DNA from 2 places in the Halomonas sp. LMYGS-3 genome. Region 1 is predicted to be linked to the other one. Evidence: predicted binding sites of a transcription regulator. Region 1 holds the regulator's gene; the other holds the start of a gene.
What was found. Region 1 encodes FNR, which switches genes on or off when oxygen is low (the NO sensors DNR and NnrR bind a similar motif). Its sites were predicted from a motif close to TTGATNTANATCAA; they were not measured.
Positions count from the first base shown of each region.

Region 1 (5,363 bases):
CCATGCTCAAGGTACTGCGCCGGGTCGCCGACCGGCGTCGCCAGGCCGACGGCTACTACGCCTGGCTGTTCCAGCCCTACACCGGTGACGAGCTGGTCGCCATCGACAGCGAGACCACCGGACTCGATACCCGCAGTGCCGAGCTGGTATCCCTGGCCGCGGTGAAGATTCGCGGCGATCGAGTGCTGGCCAGCGAATCGCTGGACCTGCGTCTGCAACGGCCTGCCTCGTTGAGCGGCGATTCGATACGCATCCATGGCCTGCGTGGCGTCGATCTGGAGGAAGGGGAAAGCATCGAGACGGCCTTGCGCCGCTTCCTGGACTTCATCGGCAATCGGCCGCTGGTGGGCTGGTGCCTGAATTTCGACCTGGCGATCCTCAACCGGGAACTGCGACCGCGCTTCGGCTTCGACCTGCCCAATGCCGGCATCGACGTGGCCCAGACCTATGTCCGTCAGTTACGGCGTAGCCATCCCGAGATCGAGCCCGGCCTGCGCTTCGAGCAGGTGGCCGGCGCCCTGGGGGTGCCGGTGATGGGGCGTCACACCGCCCTGGGCGATGCGGTGACCACGGCGCTGATGTACCTGCGCCTGGAGAGAGGCGCCATGCTGGCGAAGCGATCCTCCTGAGGCCTGCGGAATCCGGGGCATTCCGTCGCCAGCTGGCGGCGGCAGTGGTAGGATAGGCACCCGTCATTTTCCAGCCGCTCTGGCAGTGCCCCGACCATGCAAGATGCCGTGAACTTCGATCCCAGCCCCGCTGACGCCTCCGTCACGGATGGCGATGCCACGCCTCTCGACGCCCTCGACGCGAAGGGCCGGCGCGAGTTCAACAAGCTGCAGAAGCGGCTGCGACGCCAGGTGGGCAACGCCATCATCGACTACGAGATGATCCGCGAGGGCGACCGGGTGATGGTCTGCCTGTCCGGCGGCAAGGACAGCTACACTCTGCTCGAGATCCTGCGTAACCTGCAGCGCAACGCCCCGGTGAATTTCTCGCTGGTGGCGGTCAACCTCGACCAGAAGCAGCCCGGTTTTCCCGAGCATGTGCTGCCCGAGTACCTGGACGGCACCGGCGTCGAGTATCACGTCCTCGAGCGCGACACCTATTCGGTGGTCAAGGAGAAGACCCCCGAGGGCAAGACCACCTGTGCGCTCTGCTCGCGGCTGCGGCGCGGCTCGCTCTACGGCTTCGCCGAAGAGATCGGCGCCACCAAGATCGCCTTGGGTCACCACCGCGAGGATATCCTCGAGACGCTGTTCCTCAACCTGTTCTTCGGCGGCAGCCTCAAGGCGATGCCGCCCAAGCTGCTCTCCGATGATGGCCGGAACATCGTCATCCGCCCGCTGGCCTACTGCCGCGAGGCGGATATCGCCGAATTCGCGCGGTTGATGGCCTTCCCGATCATTCCCTGCAACCTCTGCGGCTCCCAGCCCAACCTGCAGCGTCAGGTGGTCAAGGAGATGCTCGCCGAGTGGGAGGCCAAGCATCCCGGTCGACTCGAGAGCATGTTCAAGGCGGTGACCAACGTGGCGCCCTCGCAGCTGGCCGATCGGGAGCTGTTCGACTTTGCCGGCCTGGAGGAGAAGCAGGCCCGGTGGCAGGCCGAGCGCATCGATATCCTCAACGAGTTGTAGGTGTGAGATGGTGGACCAGTTCCAACCACGCGAGCGGCGCCGGGGACAGGCCGAAGCGGAGGTCATTTGCCAAGGATGGCAAATGTAGCGCCCAGGGAGGGGTTCACAGCGCCTCCGCGCAGGCCTGTCGCCGGGTAAGCCGCGACTCCCTGCCCCTGCTGTTCAACAGAAACCCCCGTTGGGTGTGGTATTCCAGCGGGGGTTTCTGCTTATGGTATGGCGCTAGCGGGCGCCATCCTCTTCGGCGACCCGGGCCAGCGCCGCCAGGTCGAGGATATTGACCTCGCGGCCGGAGACGGCCACCAGCCCCTGGGACTGGAAGCGACCGAGGATGCGGCTCACCGTCTCCACCGCCAGGCCCAGATAGTTGCCGATGTCGGCCCGGGACATGGAGAGGCGGAAGCTGTAGGGCGAGTAGCCGCGGCGGCGGAAACGATCCGAGAGGCTGGCGAAGAAGGTCGCCAGGCGTTGGTCGGCGGTCTTGCGCGACAACAGCCGCATCATGCGGCGATCGTCGCGCATCTCCTTGCTCATGCTGCGGTAGAGCTGGGTGCGCAGCTCCGGCAGCTCCTCGGAGAGGGCATCGAGACGATCGAAGGGAATCTCGCACACGGTGGTGGTCTCGAGCGCGACCACCGTGCCGGGATAGCGTTCCTCGTCGATGCCATCGAGGCCCACCAGTTCGCTGGGCAGGTAGAAGTTGGTCAGCTGGTCCTCGCCGCTGCCCTCGGTGGTGACCTGCTTGAGGCTGCCCGAGCGCACGGCGTAGACGCTGGTGAAGGCACTGTCCTGGCGGAACAGTGCCTCGCCCTTCTTCAGGGGCGCGCGGCGGCGGATGATGGCATCGAACTGGTCCATGTCCTGGAGCTCGAGCGCCAGCGGCAGGCAGAGCGAGCTGAGGCTGCAGGTCTGGCAGCGGGTCTCGTGCAGCAGGGAATGCCGCCTGCCGATCGCGGTATCGGGCATGCTCGCCTCCATGATGATGACTCAGTCACCATTATGGAGGATTACCCCAGGCCGGCAAAGCATCCCTTTGGAGGTAGCCTCCCGCCATTGGAGGTAGTCGCTCACGCGCTGCGGGAGTCGTTCGACACCGGCCGTAGTGGCAGGTAGGCGTCGAAGGCCATGGCGAGGTGCTGGATCAGCAGCCGGCCGCTCGGCGTGACGACGAGCCGATGGCCGCGGCGCTTCACCAGGCCGTCGCGTTCGGCGGCTTCCAGCCGGGCCAGGGCGTCGGCCAGGCAGGCCTCGGCGTCGACCCCGAAGGCCTGGCCCAGTGCTTCGAGGTCGAGGGCCATGTCGCACATCAGGCGCTCGATGGCGTGCCGCCGCAGCCGGTCGTCGAGGGTGAGGCGCAGCCCGCGGGCGGTGGCCAGCTGACCGGCATCCAGCGCCGCCTCGTAGGCGACGAGGTCTGCGGGATTCCGGGCGTAGACGTCATCGACACGACTGATCGCCGAGACACCGAGCCCCACCAGGTCGCATCTCGTGTGCCTGGAGTAGCCCTGGATGTCCCGCGCGAGGGTGCCCTGACGCTGGGCAACGGCCAGGCTGTCGTCGGGGCGAGCGAAGTGCTCCATGCCGAGATGCACATAGCCGGCCGAGGTCAGCATGTCGAGGGTGGTATGCTGCATCGCCAGCGTCTCCTCGGGGCCGGGAAGATCCTCGGCGCGGATGTGCCGCTGGGACGTGAAGCGCTCGGGCCGGTGGACGTAGTTGAAGACCGACAGTCGAGCCGGGGCCATGGCGATCACCTGCTCCAGGGTCTCGGCGAAGCTGTCGCGAGTCTGCAGTGGCAGTCCGGCGATCAGGTCGAGGTTGAGCGAGCGGAAGCCGAGGCGGTCGGCCTCGTCGATCAACGACTCGGTGAGCACTCGGGGCTGGAGCCGGTTGATCGCCCGCTGGACCCTGAGGTCCAGGTCCAGGACGCCGAGGCTCAGGCGATTGAAGCCCAGCGCCTGCAGGTGGCGCAGGGTGAAGACACTGGCCTCCCGCGGGTCGATGTCGATGGCGTAGTCGCGCTCCCTCGAGCCCGAGAGACCGAAGCGGGCATCGAGACGATCGATCAGGTCGCTCATCTGGGCGAGCGAAAGAAAGGTCGGGGTGCCGCCACCCCAGTGCAACTGCTGGACTTCCCGCGACGCGTCGAGATGGCGAGAGGTGAGTACCATCTCCCGGTCGAGCCGCGAAAGGTACGCTTCGGCCAGCCGCGTGTCACCGGTGGCGATCTTGTGGCGGGCACAGTGGAAGCAGGCCAGGCGGCAGAAGGGTACATGCACGTAGAGCGACAGCGGGCGACCATCGTCGTTGCTGCGCTCGAGTGCCGCGATGAACGCCTCGGCCCCGAAGTCGTCCCCGAAGCAGTGCGCCGTGGGGTAGGTAGTGTAACGTCTCCCGGGGGTGTCATAGCGGCGCAGCAGAGCCGCGTCCCAGACGAACCGGGCGGAACCCCCTGGGCCTTGGCGATTCGCGTGAGCGGACATGACGGCACTCCGGATGATGGGCATGTCCTGATGGTAGCGAGAGCGGCCCTTGGCCGTGTTGAGCTGGGTCAAGCCGGGGCGTGATCGCCGCTGGATCAGGCGTGGCCGACACCGGGCAGCAGCACCCAGAGCTGCCACAGGGCGAAGGCGATGATCGACGTCGCGGCCAGCATGCGGGTGGCTCGGTGGCGGATCAGGGCGCCGAGCTGGCGTGCCGCCAGGCCGGTGACCAGCAGGGCCGGCAGGGTGCCCAGGCCGAAGGCGCCCATCAGCGCCGCACCATGGTGCGGGGCGGCACTGGCCAGGCTCCAGGCGAGCATGGAGTAGACCAGGCCACAGGGCAGCCAGCCCCAGACCGCCCCCAGCGCCACGGCCTGGGGAACCTTCACCACCGGCATCAGCCGCCGGCCCACCGGCTCCAGATGGCACCACAGCCGCTTGCCGACGGCCTCCACCCTGAGCAGCCCCTTCCACCAGTCGGCGATATAGAGCGCCATCAGGATCAGCATCACCGCGGCCAGCCCCTGCAGCGCCAGTCGGGCGCCGGGGGCCACCCCGATCAGGGTGCCGAGCCCGGCGACCAGGGCCCCGGCGACCATGTAGCTGGCGATGCGCCCCAGGTTGTAGCCCAGCAACAGGCCGGTGAGCCGGGTCGCTGAACGCATGCTGGGGGGCACGGCGAAGGTCAGCACACTCATGATGCCGCCGCACATGCCGATACAGTGGGCACCTCCCAGCAGGCCGAAGACGAAGGCCGCCATCAGCGGCGGCAGGCCGAGGCCGGTGGGATCCATCAGGCCCCGTCGTCGCCGGCGTCGTCGCGCCGGGTCTGTTGCCGCCGACGCTCACGCTCCTCGGCGGGGAGGTCGTTCTCGTCCTCGTCGAAGAGGATGCGGTGGGCGGGGCCTTCCAGGTCCTCGAACTGGTCGTTCTTCACCGCCCAGAAGAAGGCCCAGACGGCCAGGCCGAGCAGGATCAGCGACAGCGGAATCAGCAGATAGAGAATGCTCATGCGTTCACCAGCCGTGGAGTCGGGACGATGGGCGCGGCGGCCGAGCGGAAGCGGTTGAGGCGCAGGGCATTGCCCACCACCACCAGGGAACTGGCCGACATGCCCAGCGCGGCCACCCAGGGCGGCACGATGCCGATGGCCGCCAGGGGCAGGGCCGAGGCGTTGTAGCACACCGACCAGATCATGTTCTGGCGCATGGTCCGGCGGGTGGCACGACTGATCTCGATGGCC
Region 1 covers NZ_JCAKFQ010000004.1:213,029-218,391, reverse strand. Annotated here, with positions in the region: gene AC5W54_RS05855 (3'-5' exonuclease) at 3-629, shown strand; gene ttcA (tRNA 2-thiocytidine(32) synthetase TtcA) at 726-1,637, shown strand; gene fnr (fumarate/nitrate reduction transcriptional regulator Fnr) at 1,860-2,603, opposite strand; gene hemN (oxygen-independent coproporphyrinogen III oxidase) at 2,705-4,120, opposite strand; gene AC5W54_RS05835 (sulfite exporter TauE/SafE family protein) at 4,216-4,914, opposite strand; gene ccoS (cbb3-type cytochrome oxidase assembly protein CcoS) at 4,914-5,132, opposite strand; gene AC5W54_RS05825 (heavy metal translocating P-type ATPase) at 5,129-5,363, opposite strand, start outside.

Region 2 (5,363 bases), on a different contig from region 1:
TGGTTTCACCACCTGGTGCCTCGCCCACCCCAATGTTTCCAGAGCTATCCTTCAGGATCAAAATATTCCTGGTAAAGTACGGAGAGTGAGCGCCACCAATATTAAGCAGCATACTGTCACGACCTGCAACAGGCACCACCCTATAGTCAGTAACGATTGGCGTAGAGGCCCCTGAAGTCATCATTTATCCACCCGGTAAAATTTCCCACAACCCCTGATCACGACAAGCAGGAGTGCTCAAGAACATCAACTATGAACAATTCTCTCAATGAGCATTTCCAATTTAGCCACTTCCTCCTCACTAGGCATTTCCAGTGGTGCTCTAACATTCCCAGCAGGCTTGCCGATGATCTCGGCCCCCGCCTTGATCAGGCTGACGGCATAGCCCGCCTTCCGGTCCCTGAGATCCACGAAGGGAATGAAGAAGTCGTTGGTGATCCGCTTGACGACCTCACGGTTGCCCTTGCGCAGTTCCTTGTAGAAGGTCACGGCCATGTCGGGCACGAAGTTGAACACGGCCGAGGAGTAGGTGTTGACGCCGATGGACAGATAGGCCTCGGCGAAGATCTCGGCGGTGGGCACGCCACCCACATAGACCAGGCGATCGCCCACGGTCTTGACGATCTTGTTGAGCGCCTGGATGTCGCCCTTGCCATCCTTCAGGCCGATCAGGTTGGGGCACTGGTCCGCCAGCGCCTGGACCGACCCGGCATCGAGGATGCCGTTGCCGCGGTTGTAGTAGATGACGTTCACCGCGGTCGAGTCGCAGATCTGCCGGGCATACTCGACCAGGCCATCCTGGGGGCACTCGGTCAGGTAGGGCGGCATCAGCAGGATGCCGTCGGCACCGACCTCCTCGGCCGCCCTGGCGAAGGCCTTGCCGCTCTCGACGCTCAGCCCGGCGCTGGCGATCACCGGCAGCTTGCCGTCCACTGTCTCCACGGCGACGCGCACGATCTCGCGGAATTCATCGAGCGACAGGTTGAAGAACTCGCCAGTGCCGCCGGCCACGAAGACCGCCGAGATGTCGTGGCTGATGAACCACTCCAGCCGCCGGCGATAGCTCTCGGCGTCGAAGCGGCCCTCCTGATCGAAGTCCGTAATAGGAAACGACAGCAGGCCATCGCCGATGGCCTTTACCACTGCTTCTCTGGAAAACTTCACGCAACCGTCCTCATGCTTTCCGGGGCCAGGGGCTCCCCGACCGCCTTTCGGGTGACCGACAACCGATTTGTTGTCATACATCATACAAGCGACAACCTAATTACCCTCGCAGCATCAAGCAAGCAGAAATCGGCAAATTACGACCAAAGTTGCACGACGGGCCGCCTACGCGGAGACGCTTCGCCGGCTAAGGGGTATCATGGCGCCTGCCCACCTCGACATGGAGTCACCATGAGCCTTGGCGCCCTGCTGATCGCCAGCCTGAACATCACACTGCCGGTCTTCGCCATGGTGTTCCTCGGCTACCTGCTCAGGCGCCTGGCCTGGATCGATCACGCCTTCGTGACGACCGCCTCGCAGCTGGTGTTCCGGGGCACCATGCCGGTGCTGATCTTCCTGAGCATCATTCGCGCCGACCTCGACACGACACTCAACCCGTCACTCCTGGCCTTCTTCGCCCTGGCCACCCTCGGCACCTTCCTGCTGAGCTGGGGCTGGGCGATCCTGAGGGTGCCGCAAGCCGCGCGCGGCAGCTGCATCCAAGGGGCCTTTCGCGGCAACTGCGGCATCGTCGGCCTGGCCCTGGCGGCGGGGATGTATGGCGAGGTGGGGCTCTCGACGGGCGGGCTGCTGCTGGGGGTGGTGATCATCACCTACAACGCCTTCTCGGTGGTAGCGCTGGCCAGCTACCGGGAAGGACGAGGTGCCGACTGGCGCAGCATCTTCGCCCATATCGCGCGCAATCCGCTGATCCTGGCCGTGGTGGCGGCGCTGCCGGTGGCGGCCCTGGAGGTGGAGCTGCCCAGCTGGCTGATGACCTCCGCCAACTATTTCGCCTCCCTCACCCTGCCGCTGGCGCTGATCTGCGTGGGGGCGACGCTGTCGCTGCGCTCGGTGAAGGCCTCGGGCGGGCTGGCACTCGAAACCAGCCTGATGAAGATGGTCGCGCTGCCGGCGCTGGCCACGGGCGCGGCCTGGCTGGTGGGCTTCGAGGGCCGCGAGCTGGGGGTGCTCTTCCTGTTCTTCGCCAGCCCCACGGCGGCGGCGGCCTTCGTGATGGCCAAGGCCATGGGCGGCAATGCGGCCCTCACCGCCAATATCATCGCCCTGAGCACCCTGATGGCCAGCCTGACCATCACCCTGGGCGCCTTCGGCCTGAAGGCTGTTGGGCTGATCTGACGGCCTATCGAGACGACCGGCCTATAACACTCATCTCGATCCTCAGGACAGGTCTGCCGGTGCAGTGAAACGCACCAGCCTCGCGCAGCCGGCGGCCAGCACATCGGCCTCCAGCTCGGCCAGGCCGGCGGTGGGAAAACCGGGCCCCCGGTCGCTGCGCCCTTCCACCAGCAGCCCCGTGAGGGCACCGACCAGTGGCATGTGGCTGACCAGCAGCAACGGCCCGGCACCCTCCTGCTCCAGCAGCCAGTCGACCACCGCCGCGGGTGGGTCGTCGGGCGTGAGGAGCGGCAGGGTCTCGACCTCGCAGCCCAGCGGCTCGCCGACGAGCTGCGCCGTCTGTTGGGCCCGCCGGTAGGGGCTGGCCAGCAGGCGCAGGCCGGCGAGGTCATCGCACCCTGCCAGCCAGGCGGCCAGCCGCGCGACCTCTCTGCGACCCTGGTCGGTCAGCGAGCGCTCGGGATCCGGGCGCCCCGGCCCCGCCTCGCCGTGACGCATGATCAGTAACCGCTCAGCCATCCTGGACTCCGGAGTTTCGGTGGGCCTGCTGCACGTCCTCGCGGGAGAGGATGAACTCCACGTCGCTGCTCTGCTCGCTGAGCATCAGCATGCGCGCCATCTCGCGGGCCGGCACCCCCTCGAACAGCACCTGGTAGAGCCCCTCGGCGAGCGGCATGTAGACGCTGTCCTCGCGCGCCTTGTCGCGCACCAGGCGCACGGTGTTGACCCCCTCGGCCACCTGGCCGAGGGCCTCGACCGCCTCGTCCAGGGTCTTGCCCTCGCCCAGGGCCTGACCCACCCGATAGTTGCGCGACAGGCTCGACGAACAGGTGACGATCAGGTCGCCGACGCCGGCGAGTCCGAGAAAGGTCATGGGGTTGGCCCCCTGGTCCACGGCGAAGCGGCTCATCTCGGCGAGCGCCCGGGTCATCAGCATGCTGCGGGTGTTCTCGCCCATGCCCAGGGCCGCGGCCATGCCGGCGGCGATGGCGTAGATGTTCTTCAGCGCCCCGCCCAGCTCCACGCCATAACGGTCGTTGCTGGCATAGACCCGGAAGTAGTCACAGCCCAGCGCCGTCTGGACCCGGGTGCGGGTCTCGGGGTCGTCGCTGGCGATCACCGTGGCGGTGAGCTGCTTGTCGGCGATCTCCGAGGCCAGGTTGGGCCCCGATATCACGCCGATATGAGGAAAGCCGGTCTCCTCCTCGAGGATCCGGCTCATCAGCTTGAAGCCCTCCTCCTGGATGCCCTTGGTGGTGCTGACCAGGATCTGGCCGGCGTGCAGCCAGGGCCTGGCCTGGCGCACCACGTCACGGAAGGCCTTGGAGGGAATCGCCACCAGCACCAGCTCGGCGCCCTCGAGCACTTCCGCCATCGCCGTGGAGGCGACCACGGCCGGGTTGATGGCGTAGTCGGGGAGATAGCGGCCGTTGCGGTGCTCGCGGTTGATCTGTGCCGCCAGGTCGGGGTCGCGCAGCCACTGGTGCACCTCGGCTCCGTTGTCGGCGGCGATGCTGGCCAGGGCGGTGCCGAAACTGCCGCCGCCGAGCACCGCCACTCGCATGGGTTCGTCTGACATGGTCGCCCCTGAAGGTAGAGGTTGAGGGTGAAGTGTAACGAAAAACGCCCCGTCGAGGGGCGTGCCGTGGTGCAGCGGGAACCCGGGCCGACGATTCGGCCCGGGTGGAACGCCTCAGTCGATCAGGTGCAGCAGCGAGTCGATGCTCGCCCTGGCATCGCCATAGAACATCCGGGTGTTCTCCTTGAAGAATAGCGGGTTCTCGATGCCGGAGTAGCCGGTGCCCTGGCCGCGCTTGGAGACGAAGACGTGCTTGGCCTTCCACACCTCCAGCACCGGCATGCCGGCGATGGGGCTGTTGGGATCCTCCTGGGCGGCCGGGTTGACGATATCGTTGGAGCCGATGACGATCGCCACGTCGGTATTGGGGAAGTCGCCGTTGATCTCGTCCATCTCCAGCACGATGTCGTAGGGCACCCTGGCCTCGGCCAGCAGCACGTTCATGTGGCCCGGCAGGCGGCCGGCCACCGGATGGATGCCGAAGCGCACCTCCTTGCCGGCACTGCGCAGCTTGCGGACCAGCTCGCTGACGGCATTCTGTGCCTGGGCCACGGCCATGCCATAGCCTGGCACGATGATCACGCTGTCGGCGTCGTTCAGTGCCGCCGCCACGCCGCCCGCATCGATGGCTACCTGCTCGCCCTCGATCTCGGCCGCCGGACCGCTGGTGCCGCCGAAGCCCCCGAGGATGACGCTGACGAAGTTGCGATTCATCGCCTTGCACATGATGTAGGAGAGAATCGCACCGGAGGAGCCCACCAGGGCGCCGGTGACGATCAGCAGGTCATTGGAGAGGGTGAAGCCGATGGCCGCCGCCGCCCAGCCCGAATAGCTGTTGAGCATCGACACCACCACCGGCATGTCGGCCCCGCCGATGCCCATGATCAGGTGCCAGCCGATGAAGAACGACAGCGCCGCCAGCACCAGCAGGGTCCAGAAACCGGCCCCCGAGACATAGGCGATGGCCAGCACCAGGCAGAGCACGGCGGCACCGGCGTTGAGCATGTGCCCGCCGGGCAGTTGGCGGGACTTCCCGTCGACCTTGCCGGCCAGCTTGCCGAAGGCGATCACCGAGCCGGTGAAGGTCACCGCGCCGATGAAGATGGCGAACACCACCTCGAGCTGCAGGAACATCAGCTCGTCCGGCGCCTTGGTCGCCACCAGGGCGGCGAAGGCCGAGAACTCCTCGGCGGCCCCCTCGACGGCCTGGACCGCCAGCACCCGGCGCCGTTCCAGGTCGGCGTTCCAGGCCACGAACACCGCGGCCAGACCGACGAAGGAGTGCAACGCCGCCACCAGCTGCGGCATCTCGGTCATGGCGACCCGCTTGGCCACGTGCCAGCCGACCACCGCCCCGACGATCATCATCGGGATCATCCACCAGTAGCCGCCGATCCCCGGCCCGAAGGCGGTGAAGAACACCGCCACGGCCATGCCGATG
Region 2 covers NZ_JCAKFQ010000010.1:144,570-149,932, reverse strand. Annotated here, with positions in the region: gene AC5W54_RS11805 (enolase C-terminal domain-like protein) at 1-112, opposite strand, end outside; gene kdgD (5-dehydro-4-deoxyglucarate dehydratase) at 247-1,164, opposite strand; gene AC5W54_RS11795 (AEC family transporter) at 1,396-2,343, shown strand; gene sixA (phosphohistidine phosphatase SixA) at 2,386-2,862, opposite strand; gene AC5W54_RS11785 (NAD(P)H-dependent glycerol-3-phosphate dehydrogenase) at 2,855-3,922, opposite strand; gene AC5W54_RS11780 (NAD(P)(+) transhydrogenase (Re/Si-specific) subunit beta) at 4,037-5,363, opposite strand, start outside.
Region 2: kdgD (5-dehydro-4-deoxyglucarate dehydratase) is a predicted target of FNR. The motif match lies at 1,235-1,248, and genes of this name have one in related genera.